DNA from 3 places in the Bradyrhizobium sp. AZCC 2262 genome. Region 3 is predicted to be linked to each of the others. Evidence: predicted binding sites of a transcription regulator. Region 3 holds the regulator's gene; each other region holds the start of a gene.

Region 1 (4,709 bases), 6.4 Mb from region 3:
CCGCTTCAGCGTTGGCCGCGGTCACGGGCCGATCCATCATTTTCATGGATTCTACTAGGCCGCGACGGCCTCATCGGCCTCTTGGCCGAGGTCGACATCATAACCTTGCAGACCTCGCGCCTCTACGTGTGCCTCTCTCGCGTGCCGTCGTCCCGGAGATTGCACGAAGTCTTGCTAGCGTCCCAAAGCTGCAATATCCTGAGACCCATTGTTGGCGACCGGAATAGTCCGGAAAATTTGTTGCGCAGTCCGATTTCAGCTTTGCATATTGCCGGAGTATTTCATGGGCACGCCATGCAGCTTCGATGCAGGACAGATGACGTTCGCGGGATCACCCGTCGAACAGGCGCGATGTCTTCTTCGCTTCGTCAAACGCGTCGGCGAGGTTGATAACACGCCGGCCGTCCTTCCCCAGGTTCTTACAACTCTGCTGTCACAGCTCCTCAACCTCGGCATCACCAAGTCCCAACTCAGGTCCTACCTGCAGAAGCAAGGCATTCCGGAGAGTACGGTGGGCGGTTCGATAACCGACCGACTGTGTCATGCCGATACGGATAACCCGTCTGCACCTCCGGCGCGGTATTTCGTCATTCACGACACAAGCTTCAAGCTGAAGGCCAGCGAGACGTTCGATCCGGCCTTCATCAATACCACCAACTGGTCCGGCAACCGGCTCGCAACCCTTCCCCGCGGCAAGACTCATATTTTCATCACGCGCCTTGGGCAGACGCTAACCGATAAGAGCTATCTGACCCCTTGGCGTGCCACCCAATTCGAGCTGAAGCCGAACCACACGCGCTTCAGGGGATTGTTCCTGCATCACGAGTTGGTGCAGCCCCGCAAGGGTCCGGGCAATACCGATCCAGATTCTCCTGATCCTGGCTTTACGCCCGAGCAGTATGTGCGGCTGGCTCTTCAATATGTGATCGCGAGTGTCCGGCGCGGCAATTGGATGGTTCCGACGTTTCACTGTGTGTTGGATCTGGGCGTCGGCACGCATGACGATCCGCAGCGTTTCGATCTTGCGGCCTGGGGTGCCGCACTGGATGACGTGCTTGCTGCGGTGCGTGCCGAAAGAAACGCGACACCGAGTTTCACCACAGCGGTCACGGCAGCGCCGGTCAGTTTCAATACGCCTGCCGCCAGTTCCATTACTAGTGACCGGAGAGGAGGATCGACGACAAGCGGCCTCCAGGGCCAGACCCGTGAGCCCGCTCCTGGAATCGTTGTGATCGACGCGGTTGAGACGCTGACGGCGTTTCGAGAGGCTAGATCGCTTGGTCCCGCGCGCATGGTACGCCAGACCCGAACGACGAGCTCTGAAATGACGATTGTTGAACAGCCCGACTATTGCTGGGGCAGGCGCTCCCTGCCCAACGCGGAGCTTGTCGAAGTCAGCCAAGGCCTTGACAGCAGTCGTGGTGTCTTCAAGGGCAAGGCGACCTTCTTCGGGAAGGGTGATACGGAAGATGAAGGAATCGGCGAGCCAGTCTTTGGCACGGTGCAAACTGACAGCAGTGTCTTCGGAATATCCTTGAAAAAGGCACGCCTGCTGGAGTTCGGCCTTGTTGCCGAAGCAAGAGGGATTCTGCATCCGACTGACAAGGGGCTGCGTGCGATCGTCGAAGTGTTTTTCCCCGATACCGGTCGTTTGGTGAGATTGCCGCTCGTCGATATCGGGCGCGGCAGCCGGGGGGCCGGGGCGCACTGCCGTTGCGGCGCTCACCGTGGCGGCGACGGCATTTCTGCAACGCCTTACCGAAAACGATATCAATAGGCTCGACGACATCATCGTGCATGCACGCGTTCTCGCCTAGTGCTCGTCTCTTGACCCACAGAACGAAGGGAAAACGAATGGCCAAGTGTCCGTTTGCGCAATGGATGCCACTACCCTGGAGCGCGGGCCACTACGTCGCTGGCCCGTTCAAGATTGTCCATCACACTACCGAGGGATCGACGGCGGCCGGCGCCTTCGCGACCTACCAGCAAAGCCACGACATCCCGCATTTTACGGTGGACGAGCAATTCATCTATCAGCACCTTGACACTGATGTTGCTGCGAGGGCACTGGCACACCCGGCTGGAACAGTTGAGACCAACAGACATTCAGCGATCCAGTTCGAACTGGTCGGCTTTGCAGGAAGGCCCAAAAAGAAGGCTAGTCTGACAAACGTTGGCCGATTGTGCCGCTGGATCGAGAGCACGCACGGCGTGCCTCCGGAGTGGCCGAACGGCTATCCCAATCCGCCCGTCAACGGTCGCGATCCCGGACATCACAACCGGAATGAACAGAACTGGAAGACCAAGGGCGGTCACTACGGGCATTGTCATGTTCCCGTAAATACCCATTGGGATCCCGCCTATACCGCTGATGAAGTGGCCTATGTGATGGGAGTGCCGGCAACTGACGACGTACAACTTGTCGCAGAAAAAGAAACGTTGCTGGAGATGAGCCGCCGGACGGCAACTCCGCGCGCTGCGCGACGAGCAGTCGGGAAGAAGAAGGCGGCTCGACCTGGCAGCCGTAAGCCTCGCGCAACCAAGACCCGCGCAACCAAGGCACGCAAGAAACGAAAGTCATAGGGTGTGAACACCCCGGCGCTGTGCCGAAAGGCCCGTGGCTGTCCAGCGCGCGCCATCGGTGACGGCGCCTCTCGCGCTCGGCGCCGCGGGTGATCGCCGTCCGGTGTGCGTGAGCCGTGGCGGGACGTGGAATCCGGTTCCGGCTTGCACGGGGGATTGAAGTCATCCCGGTTTGGCGTCCTCCCCCGTCCGATCATGTGGCTCCAATACCGTATGTCGCTTCTCTGTCGTATCGCGCTGCTATCCGCGAGGCTAGGGGCGCGGCACTGATTCTCGTGGCGCTATCGGTCGTGTGAACAGTCATCGCCCTGTCACAAAAATCTGTCAGGGGACAGGCATGGGTAGTGACTCCTCGAGTGAAGAAAGCCCGGAACGGCGCTTTCGTACCTTGTTCATATCCGATGTCCATCTTGGAGCTCGCGGCTCGCAAGCCGACCGATTGCTGGACTTCCTCAGAACGCACGACGCCGACACCATCTATCTGGTCGGCGATATCGTCGACGGCTGGGCGCTGAAGTCGAGCTGGCACTGGCCGCAATCGCACAACGACTTCGTGCAGAAGATGCTGCGCAAGGCGCGCAAGGGCGCCAAGGTCATCTACGTGCCCGGCAATCACGACGAGTTCCTGCGCAACTATTACGGCACGCATTTCGGCGGCATCGACGTGGTGGAAAACACCATTCACGAGGGCGTCGACGGCAAGCGCTATCTCGTCATCCACGGCGACATCTTCGATCTCGTCGTGCAGAACGCGCGCTGGCTCGCCCATCTCGGCGACAAGGCCTATGACTTCGCCATCCAGATGAATCGGCTGGTCAACTTCTTCCGGCGCATGTTCGGCGTACCCTATTGGTCGCTGTCGCAGTGGGCGAAGCTGAAGGTCAAGAACGCCGTGAACTATATCGGCGCGTTCGAAAAGACCCTGGCCGGCGAAGCGCGGCGTCACGGCGCCGACGGCGTGATCTGCGGCCACATCCATTACGCCACCATCCGCGACGAGCACGGCATCCGCTACATGAATTGCGGTGACTGGGTGGAGAGCTGCACCGCGCTCGCCGAGCATGAGGACGGAAGATTCGAGATCATCACCTGGACCGATCCGCTGCGCAGGGCGGCGCCGGTTCCCCGCGTCGCGGCGCGCGCCGCATGACGCATATCCTGGTCGCGACCGATGCGTGGCATCCCCAGGTCAACGGGGTGGTTCGGACGCTGACCATGATGGCAGAGGCGGCGAAGGGATTTGGCGTCGAGGTGAGTTTCCTGACGCCGCAATCGTTTCGCACCTTCGCGATGCCGAGCTATCCCGATTTGCGCCTGGCGCTGCCGTACCCGGCAAGAATCGCAAAACTGATCGAGGCGGCAAAACCCGACAGCATTCATATCGCGACCGAGGGCCCGATCGGGCTATTGGTGCGGCGCTACTGCCGCAAGCACGGCCTGCCGTTCACCACGAGCTTTCACACCCGTTTCCCCGAATATGTTTCCGCGCGTTCGCCGATCCCGGAATCCTGGGTATGGCGGGCGCTGCGCGCCTTCCATCGGCCGAGCCAGGCTGTAATGGCGGCAACGCCGGCGCTGGCGGCCGAATTGCGCACGCGCGGCTTTCGCAACGTGGTGCTGTGGTCGCGTGGCGTCGATACCTCGCTGTTTCATCCGCGCAGCGCTGACCTCTGCTTGCCGATGCCGGTGTTCCTCTGCGTCGGGCGCGTCGCGGTCGAAAAGAATCTCGAGGCCTTCCTCGATCTCGATCTGCCCGGCACCAAGCTCATCGTCGGCGACGGGCCGGCCCGCGCGGCGCTGGAGCGGAAATATCCGGACGCCGTGTTCCTGGGCGCAAGGCACGGCGAGGAACTGGCCGAAATCTACGCGGCATCCGATATTTTCGTATTTCCCAGCAAGACCGACACGTTTGGCCTGGTGCTGCTGGAGGCGCTGGCCAGTGGCCTGCCGGTTGCCGCCTTTCCGGTCACCGGTCCCCGCGATGTGATCGGCGCGGCGCCGGTCGGCGTCCTGGACGAAGATTTGCACAAGGCGTGCCTGGAGGCGCTGCAGGTTTCTCGGCAGGATTGCGTCGAATTTGCCACCGCGCATACCTGGCAGGCCTCCGCGCGGGTCTTTGTCGAACA
Region 2 (4,709 bases), 2.1 Mb from region 3:
CGGCAAGGCCTGCTCGACGCTCGACTTCACCGGCCTGTCGCAGAAGAACGGCGCGGTCATGAGCCACGTCCGCATCGCGCCCGAGGCGGACGATCTCGCCACCGTCCGCATTGCGCCGGGCGGAGCCAACCTCATTCTCGGTTGCGACATCGTGGTCGCTACCAGCATTCCGGCGCTGAGCCGGGCCGAACGCGGCGTCACGCGCGCGATCGTCAATGCCGACCTGTTGCCGACCGCGAGTTTTGTCATCAATCCCGACATCGACTTTGAGGCGGGGACGATGCGCGACTCGCTCAATGGCGCCGTCAGCGCCTCCGATCTGGATATTCTGGATGCCACCGGGCTTGCCACCGCGCTGATGGGCGACAGCATCGCCACCAACGCCTTCATGCTCGGTTTTGCGTTCCAGCGCGGCGCGATTCCGCTATCGCTGGAGGCGATCATGAAGGCGATCGACCTCAACGGTGCGGCGATCGAGATGAACAAGCTGGCGTTCTCCTGGGGCCGGCTTGCCGCGCACGATCTGCAGCGCGTCGTCAGTGCCGCGCGCTTCAAGAGTTCCGGTGCGGCGCCGGTGAAGCGGACGCTCGACGAGAGCATCGCGTTCCGCGCAAAATTCCTGACGGACTATCAGAACGAGACCTATTCGAAGCGCTACCTGGCGGAAGTCGAGTGCGTTCGCGCGGCCGAAGCCAAGGGCTCGCCCGGTTCGCATGATCTCACCGAGGCCTTTGCAAAGGGCCTGTTCAAGCTGATGGCCTACAAGGACGAGTACGAAGTCGCCCGGCTTTACTCGGACGGCGAGTTTGCGAAAGCGCTGAAGGAACAATTCGACGGCGACCCGGGTGTGAAAGTCAGTCTCGCGCCGCCATTGCTGGCGCCGCGCGACAAGGTGACCGGGCATCTGCGCAAACGCGAGTTCGGTTCCTGGATTTTTCGCGCCTTCGAACTGCTGACGCGGTTCAAGTTCCTGCGCGGAACGTCGTTCGATCCGTTCGGCTACACGGCCGAGCGCCGGATGGAACGGGCATTGCCCGGCGAGTATTCCGCGATGATTTTCCGCCATCTCGACAAGGCGAAGCCGCAGGACTGGCCGCGTCTGGTAGCGCTGGCGAAGTGCGCGGAACTCGTTCGCGGCTACGGCCACGTCAAGGAAGCCAATGTCGCGAAGTTCCGCGGAGAATGCGCGCGCCTGGAAGCCGCGATCGGCCAGCCGGTGGCGCAGGCGGCAGAGTAGGGGCGGTTCACCCGGCGTGTGAACTTTTCCACAGCCGTGATCGCTCACCAGTGGCCTTGTGGCCGGGAACGGCTGGAATTGTCCGGCCGATTTCCTACATACTGGGTTGCAGCTTCACCTTTTGGTTGATTTCAGGAGGCCCAGCGATGGTCCTGAAAACCGCTATTGCGTCAGCACTTTGCACGGGGCTCCTGACGTGGGGCGGCGCCGCGCTGGCCGACGAATATCGCGCCGACGAGTTCCTTGGCCTCGATCTTTCCCAGGCTGTGCTCTCGCCGAAGCGGCTCGGCCCGGAGACGCAATTCGCCCCGGTCCGGATCGAGGCGAGAACCGATCGCAGGCCGGTGAAAACGGAACGCGTGGTGGTGTCGAAGGAAGCCGCGCCCAAGCCGCAAATTGCGCAGGAGCGCGTCGAGAAGCCGCGCGCCACCGCCCGCACCAGGCTGGCGCGGCGTCACAGCAACCCGCTCGACGCGCAGGCGCGCGACACGCGCATCCAGACCTGGCCGTGCAAGTCCGGCGCCATCTGCGGCTGGCAGCGGTAGTGCTCGCGATGCGCGACAACCATCAACCCTCATGGTGAGGAGGCGCGAAGCGCCGTCTCGAACCACGAGGCCCCGCTGGTGCCATTCATCCTTCGAGACGGCGCTTTCGCGCCTCCTCAGGATGAGGTCTGACAGGGTTAGCTGAAGGCGTAACCCACCGCTTTGATCTCCTCGCGGAAACACTTTGATGGGTTTCGCTGCGCTCTACCCATCCTACCATTCCACGTCATCCACCTGTCGTAAAAGCTTCAGCCGCGAGTCAAATACAACGGGCACACCTTCGTCGTGATTCGACGAGGGTGCTTCGATGCCGATTGCGATACGCGCCGAGCAAGGCTTGAACCGGCGTCAATTGCTGGTCCGCTCCGCCGCAACATGCGCCATTGCCGGTCTGGGCAGCCTCGCCAGACCCTATCTCAGCCGGGCCGCGGATCGTCCGCTGATCGCCAGCGGCATCCAGTCAGGCGACGTCTCGGCCGATTCCGCGGTGATCTGGGCGCGGGCAGATCGCGCCGCTCGCATGCAGGTCGAATGTTCTGTTGTCGAGAGCTTCAAGACCATCCTTCGCTCGGCCACCGCCGACGCGTTGCCGGACAGCGACTTCGTCTCAAAAGTTCTGCTCGACGGCCTGCCGGCAGGGCAGGACATTTTCTATCGCGTGCGCTTCGACGATATCAGCGAGAGCGGCATCGAAGGCGAGATGCAGGTCGGGCATTTTCGTACCGCGCCCACCGCGCGGAGCCATGTTTCGTTCGTGTGGTCTGGCGATACTGCGGGCCAGGGCTGGGGCATCGATACGTCGCGCGGCGGGATGCGTACCTACCGGACCATGCTCGACAATCGTCCGGACTTCTTCATCCATTCCGGCGATCACATCTATGCCGATTGTCCGGTGGAACGTGAACTGAAGCTGCCCAACGGCGAGGTCTGGCGCAACATCGTCACCGAACAGAAATCCGTGGTGGCGCACAGCCTCGAACAGTTCCGCGCCAACTACAAATACAACCTGCTCGACGACAATCTGCGCGCCTTCAACGCCGAGGTGCCGATGTTCGCGCAGTGGGACGATCATGAGGTCACCAACGACTGGGCGCCGATCGGCACCGCCGACGAAACCGGCTATGCCGAGGACGGCAGCTCGCTTCTGGTGGCGCGGGCGCGCCGCGCGTTCCACGAATTCATGCCGATGCGCGCGACGTCCGCCCACGGCGGCCGCATCTATCGCAAGATCGCCTATGGCCCGCTGCTCGACGTCTTCATGATCGACATGCGCAGCTACCGCGATTCCACCTTTAACAAGCGCGACGACCAGAGCGAGACCTGCATCCTCGGTGCTACCCAACTGGCGTGGCTGAAGCGCGAGCTGGTGGCTTCGGACGCGACCTGGAAAGTGATCGCCGCCGACATGCCGATCGGCCTCTTCAGCGAGGATGGCATTGCGCTCGGCGACGGCCCGCCGGAGCGGCGCGAGCATGAGATCGCCGGTCTGCTGTCATTCATGAAGCGCGCCGGCATCCGCAACACGGTGTGGCTGACCGCCGACATGCACTACACGGCCGCGCATCATTATGATCCGAACCGTGCGGTCTATCAGGATTTCGAACCGTTCTGGGAGTTCGTCTCCGGCCCGCTGCATGCAGGCACCTGGGCGCCGGCCCCGCTCGACAACACGTTCGGGCCGAAAGCGATGTTCCAGAAGGGCTGCAGCGCGGAGCAGGGCGAAAATCTCGCCCCCTGTTTCGGCCTGCAGTTTTTCGGCCGCGTCGACATCGACGGCAAGACCGAAGTGATGACCGTGACGCTAAAGGACGTCGACAACCGCGACCTCTGGTCGGTCGATATCGAGCCCCGTCCGGACGCGCGGCCCGGCCAGATCATGGCGCAGCACATCTGACGCGGTCCGATCGGGAGACCGTCGGCACGGATCCCCTGGTAACTCTTCCATCTTCGCGCCTCATAGTTTGGCTAGGCTCCGCCGCCTTGCCGAGACATGCGGTGCAAAATCGCAGCCGGAAGTTGCGTATTATTTCTTGAACGAGGCGTTGCGGTGACGCACAATTCGCCTGTCCCTCCCGACTGGAGCGCTGCCATGTTTGTCGCCGACAGCAAACGCCTGACGCATCAGGGCGCGAAAAAGATCATGGCGACGGCGGTGGAATTGGCCGATCAGGCCAACATCGCGATCTCCTGTGCCATCGTCGATGCCGGTGGGCATGTCATCCTGATCGAACGAATGGACGGCGGCCGCTTCCACACCGTGCACTCCTGCACCACCAAGGCGGTTTGCGCCGCGTCAAACCGGCGCCCGACCACGGCCAAAGGCGCGGCCGGCCAGGATCTCGACGTCAGCCATGCAATCGGACTTGCGCTCGCGGCAGGACCGGAACGGTGGACGGCCATGGAAGGCGGCGTGCCGGTGCTGGTGGACCGCGAATGTATCGGCGGCGTCGGCGTGAGCGGCGGCGATTGGGAGACCGATTTGCGGATCGCCAAGATGGCGGTCGAATCGATCGGCGCGAATTGGGAATGACATCGCAGGACAGAAGCCCAGCCGATCAACTTGGGAAAGGATAACGTCTTGGGAGGAGAAATCTTGGGGAGGGCAAAGTGGTGAGTGCCGACCCGCTCCGCGTGGCTTGTATCGGGATGGGATGGTGGTCTGACGTTCTGGCGGATGCGATCCAGCGCTCGGACAAGCTCGAGATCCGCAGCTGCTACACCCGCTCCGATGAAAAGCGCCAAAATTTCGCGGCAAAATACCGTTGCCGGCCGGCCTCGAGCTACGAGGCGATGCTGGCCGATGCCGAGATCGAGGCGATCATCAACACCACGCCGAACGACGTGCATCTGGCGACGACCTGCGCGGCCGCTGCCGCCGGCAAGCACGTCTTTCTCGACAAGCCGATCGCCAACAGCATCGCGGACGG
Region 3 (4,709 bases):
TGCATCTCCGCGCCGGTCAGCATGATCGCCTCGCCGCCGAGCTGGCGCATGCCGACGTCGAACGACACCCGCGTGCGGGTCGACGGACGTTCGAAGATCATCGCCAGCGTCTTGCCTTCGAGCGGCTTGTTGCCCTTGTCATGTGCCTTGAGCTTCGCCTTCATGTCGGCGCTCAGCGCCAGCATGTTGCGCAACTCCATTGGCGGCAGTTCGCTGATGTCTAGAAAGTGACGGACGGATTTGCTCATCATCCCGCCGCCTTCTTCAACTGATTACCCGACAGTGCGGCGCAGGCGCGCTCCAGCATCTGAACGGACTCGTCGATCTCGGCCTCGGTCACGATCAGCGGCGCCAGGAACCGCACCACATTGTCGCCGGCGCCGACGGTGAGCAATTTCTCGCCGCGCAACGCGTTGACGAGATCGCCCGACGGCACCACGGCCTTGACGCCGACCAAAAGCCCCTCGCCGCGCACTTCCGAGAGCACGGCGGGATAACGATCGACCACGGAGGCCAGTTTCTGTTTGAGCAGCAGCGACATCTTCTGCACATGGTCGAAGAAGCCGGGCTTTAGCATCACGTCGAGCACGGCATTGGCCGCCGCGATCGCCAGCGGATTGCCGCCGAAGGTCGAGCCGTGCGAGCCGGGCATCATGCCGCTTGCCGCTTCCGCGGTCGCCAGCACCGCGCCGATCGGAAAGCCGCCGCCGAGCGCTTTGGCCAGCGACATCACATCAGGGGTCACGCCGACGCGCTTGTAGGCAAAGAGATCGCCGGTGCGGCCCATGCCGGTCTGCACCTCGTCGAACGCCAGCAGCAGGCCGTGCTCGTCGCAGAGCTGGCGCAGCGCCTTGAAGAAAGATTGCGGCGCGGAGCGCACGCCGCCCTCGCCCTGCACCGGCTCGATCAGGATGCCCGCGGTGTGCGGACCGATCGCCTTTTTCACTGCTTCGAGATCGCCGTGCGGCACCTGGTCAAAACCGTCCATCGGCGGGCCAAAACCTTCGAGATATTTGGCGGAGCCGGTGGCGGCGAGCGTGCCGAGGGTGCGGCCGTGGAAGGCGCCCTCGAAGGTGATGATGCGATAGCGTTCGGGATGGCCCTTGGAGAATTGATAGCGGCGCACGACCTTGATCACGCCTTCCATCGCTTCCGCGCCGGAATTGCAGAAGAACACGAGGTCGGCAAAGCTCTGCCCGCACAGCCGCGCGGCAAGCTTCTCGCCGTCCGGACTCTTGAACAGGTTCGACATGTGCCAGAGTTTTGTCGCCTGCTCCTGCAGCGCCGCGATCAGGTGCGGATGGCAGTGACCCAGCGCATTCACCGCAACACCCGAGGTGAAGTCGAGATAGCGATCGCCATTGGTGGCGGTCAGCCAACAGCCCTCGCCGCGCTCGAAGCCGAGATCGACCCTGGCAAAGACGGGGAGCAGATGCGACGTGGCGCTATGGGTCATGGCAATCACTGAAGGTTTGAGACCTGGTTTCAAGACCTGCCGCGGAGCACACGCGTGCATGGGCGCGAACGCGGCAACGGCCGGTCTTGCGAAAACGAAACGTGCCGCCTCTTAAGGGCGGCACGTAAGAGGTATTCTATGTGGGCGGGGAGCGCTGTCAACATGCCACGAGGCCGCCTTTCATGCACTGCAAGGCAGGAAATCCGTAGGATTGCGGTGTGGTGGAAAACACGCAGTGCAATGCCTAGATGTCCGGAACATGTGGACGCGCGGGCCCGGACTCTTGCGCCAGAGTCACGCCATATTGTAGCGTCTGGGTTGTCGGGTACGACATCTCGTGCGGCAGTTCTGATCCCTAGAGTCCATTTTGTGTAAGCGTACACGTTCGGGCGCGATTTTTGCGCCCGGCGAGGGCTAAGGGATTCTGACCGCAGGGATTTTTGAGACGAATGACATCGCCAGCGCTGCCCTGGGTTGGCCGGCGCGACGCGAAGGGAAGAATACGATGACGGTATTGACCTGGTCCGACGATCGCGTCGAGCAGCTGAAGAAGCTCTGGGAAGCCGGATTATCGGCCAGCCAGATCGCCGCGGAACTCGGAAATGTGACGCGAAACGCAGTGATCGGCAAAGTGCACCGGCTGGGCCTGTCCGGCCGCGCCAAGAGCCCCTCCTCGGCAGCCCCACGGCAGCGCAAGGCACGCCCGGCGCAACAGATGATGCGGGTCTCACGCCCGGTCTCGCGCGGCAACACCGCGCTGGCGCACGCCTTCGAGGTCGAGATGGAGCCTGATCCGATCGCCTTCGATAACGTGGTGCCGATGAGCCAGCGGCTGTCGCTGCTCGAACTGAACGAAGCCACCTGCCACTGGCCGGTCGGTGATCCCTCGAGCCCGGAATTCTTCTTCTGCGGCGGCAAGGCGCTTTCGGGCCTGCCTTATTGCGCGCATCACTCGCGCGTCGCGTATCAGCCGGCAGCCGACCGGCGGAGGCATCAGCCGAAGCCGACGCGGTAAGAGGCGGTTATCGTAGCCCGGATGGAGCGAAGCGAAATCCGGGACTATGTCGCTATGGGTTAGATTCCCGGGTTGCGCTTCGCTTCACCCGGACTACGAACTCAACGTTGTCGTCCCTGCGAAAGCGGGGACCCATAACCACCGGCGTTCGTGGTTATGTCACGCTGGAGCTCCAGCTCTCTTCAACAAATTACATCGGTGGTTATGGGTCTCCGCGTTCGCGGGGACGACGATGCAATGTGCGGACAACGATAGAGCTATTACGACTCCACCTTCGCGAACCGATCATCCAGCGCATATCCCGCGCCGCGCACGGTGCGGATCGGGTCCTGCTCGCGGCCCGGGTTGAGCAATTTGCGCAGGCGGCCGATGTGGACGTCGACGGTGCGCTCGTCGATATAGATGTCGCGGCCCCAGACGCTGTCGAGCAATTGCTCGCGGCTGAAGACGCGGCCGGGATGCTCCAGGAAAAATTCCAGCAAGCGATACTCGGTCGGGCCGAGATCGATCTGGCGGCCGGAACGCGCGACGCGTCTTTTCTCACGATCCAGTTCGATGTCGCCATAGGTGAGCACGGTGGCGAGCCGCTCGGGGCTTGCCCGCCGCAGCAGTCCCTTCACCCGCGCCAGCAGCTCCGGCACCGAGAACGGCTTGACGATGTAATCGTCGGCGCCGGTCGCCAGGCCCCGCACCCGCTCGCTCTCCTCGCCGCGCGCCGTCAGCATGATGATCGGCAACTGCTTGGTCTCCGGCCGCGCCCGCAGGCGGCGGCACAGCTCGATGCCCGACAGCCCGGGCAGCATCCAGTCGAGCACGACGAGATCGGGAATGCGTTCCTTCAACCGCGTATCGGCGTCATCGCCACGGGCGACGGTTTCGACATCATAGCCTTCGGCGTCGAGGTTGTAGCGCAACAGCGTGGTCAGCGCTTCCTCGTCCTCGACCACCATAATGCGCGCGCTCATTCTGCTATCGCCTCTTCTGTTTGACGCGTTTTCACGCAGATAAGTCTACGCAATCTGCGTAAACTTGATTGCTATGCGAACCGGTCTCCACTTCGCTTGAAAACGCTGTGTCAAGTGTTCGGTACGGTCGTGGCAAAATTCGTCATGTCGCCCTTCGGGCGCTTGTCGAGCATCTGCTGTCCCTCGATCATGTAGAACACGGTTTCAGCGATGTTGGTGGCATGGTCGCCGATCCGCTCGATGTTCTTGGCACAGAACATCAAATGGATGCAGAACGAGATGTTGCGCGGGTCTTCCATCATGTAGGTGAGCAGTTCGCGGAACAGCGAGGTGCAGATGGCGTCGACTTCCTCGTCGCCCTTCCAGACCGCCATCGCCGCCGGCAGGTCGTGCGCCGCATAGGCGTCCAGCACCGACTTGACCTGCGACAGCACCAGGTCGGTCATGTGTTCAAGGCCGCGCATCAGCTTCAAGGGCTGGAAATCGTTCTCCAGCGCCGCGACGCGCTTGCCCATATTCTTGGCGAGGTCGCCGATCCGCTCCAGATCGGTGGCCACCCGCATCGCGCCGACGATCTCGCGCAGATCGATCGCCATCGGCTGGCGGCGCGCGATGGTCAGCACCGCGCGCTCCTCGATCAGATGCTGCAGACGGTCGATCTCGACGTCGGTGGCGACGACACGCTTGCCGAGCGCGACGTCGCGACGGACCAGCGCGTCGACGGATTCGGTGATCATCCGCTCGACCATGCCGCCCATCTCGGCAACCAGGCGAGTCAGTTCCTGAAGGTCGCTGTCGAATGCCTTGGCGGTGTGTTCAGAAGCCATGTGCTATCTCCTCAAATCAGGATCCGGTTTGAACCGGATCATGATTTTATTTCGCTGTTTGAGCATGATCTCTTCGGAAAACCGGTTTCCACTTTTCCGGATCATGCTCTAGCCGAACCGACCGGTGATGTAGTCCTGGGTGCGTCGATCGCTCGGCGAGGTAAAAATCTTGTTGGTATCGTCGAACTCGATCAGCTCACCGAGATACATGAAGGCGGTCTTGTCCGAGACGCGCGCCGCCTGCTGCATGTTATGGGTGACGATGGCGATGGTGTAATCCTCCGCCAGTTCCTGGATCAGCTCCTCGATCTTGGCGGTCGAGATCGGGTCCAGCGCGGAACAAGGCTCGTCGAACAGGATCACCTCGGGCCGCACCGCGACCGTGCGCGCGATGCAGAGCCGCTGCTGCTGGCCGCCGGACAGCGACAGGCCGCTTGCATTCAGCT

What was found. Region 3 encodes PhoB, which activates phosphate uptake and scavenging genes when phosphate is short. Its sites were predicted from a motif close to TGTCATNNANCTGTCAT; they were not measured.
Region 1: V1283_RS04815 (UDP-2,3-diacylglucosamine diphosphatase) is a predicted target of PhoB. The motif match lies at 2,882-2,898, and genes of this name have one in related genera.
Region 2: V1283_RS25250 (alkaline phosphatase D family protein) is a predicted target of PhoB. The motif match lies at 2,007-2,023, and genes of this name have one in related genera.

What each region holds. Positions count from the first base shown of each region.
Region 1 is NZ_JAZHRT010000001.1:1,063,591-1,068,299, forward strand. Features, by position in the region: gene thiD (bifunctional hydroxymethylpyrimidine kinase/phosphomethylpyrimidine kinase) at 1-58, shown strand, start outside; gene V1283_RS04805 (hypothetical protein) at 284-1,777, shown strand; gene V1283_RS04810 (peptidoglycan recognition protein family protein) at 1,798-2,583, shown strand; gene V1283_RS04815 (UDP-2,3-diacylglucosamine diphosphatase) at 2,921-3,733, shown strand; gene V1283_RS04820 (glycosyltransferase family 4 protein) at 3,730-4,709, shown strand, end outside.
Region 2 is NZ_JAZHRT010000001.1:5,359,753-5,364,461, reverse strand. Features, by position in the region: gene V1283_RS25260 (indolepyruvate ferredoxin oxidoreductase family protein) at 1-1,237, shown strand, start outside; gene V1283_RS25255 (hypothetical protein) at 1,384-1,782, shown strand; gene V1283_RS25250 (alkaline phosphatase D family protein) at 2,090-3,676, shown strand; gene V1283_RS25245 (GlcG/HbpS family heme-binding protein) at 3,872-4,312, shown strand; gene V1283_RS25240 (Gfo/Idh/MocA family protein) at 4,393-4,709, shown strand, end outside.
Region 3 is NZ_JAZHRT010000001.1:7,455,232-7,459,940, forward strand. Features, by position in the region: gene argF (ornithine carbamoyltransferase) at 1-248, opposite strand, end outside; gene V1283_RS35055 (aspartate aminotransferase family protein) at 248-1,456, opposite strand; gene V1283_RS35060 (GcrA family cell cycle regulator) at 1,962-2,471, shown strand; gene phoB (phosphate regulon transcriptional regulator PhoB) at 2,732-3,436, opposite strand; gene phoU (phosphate signaling complex protein PhoU) at 3,547-4,263, opposite strand; gene pstB (phosphate ABC transporter ATP-binding protein PstB) at 4,372-4,709, opposite strand, start outside.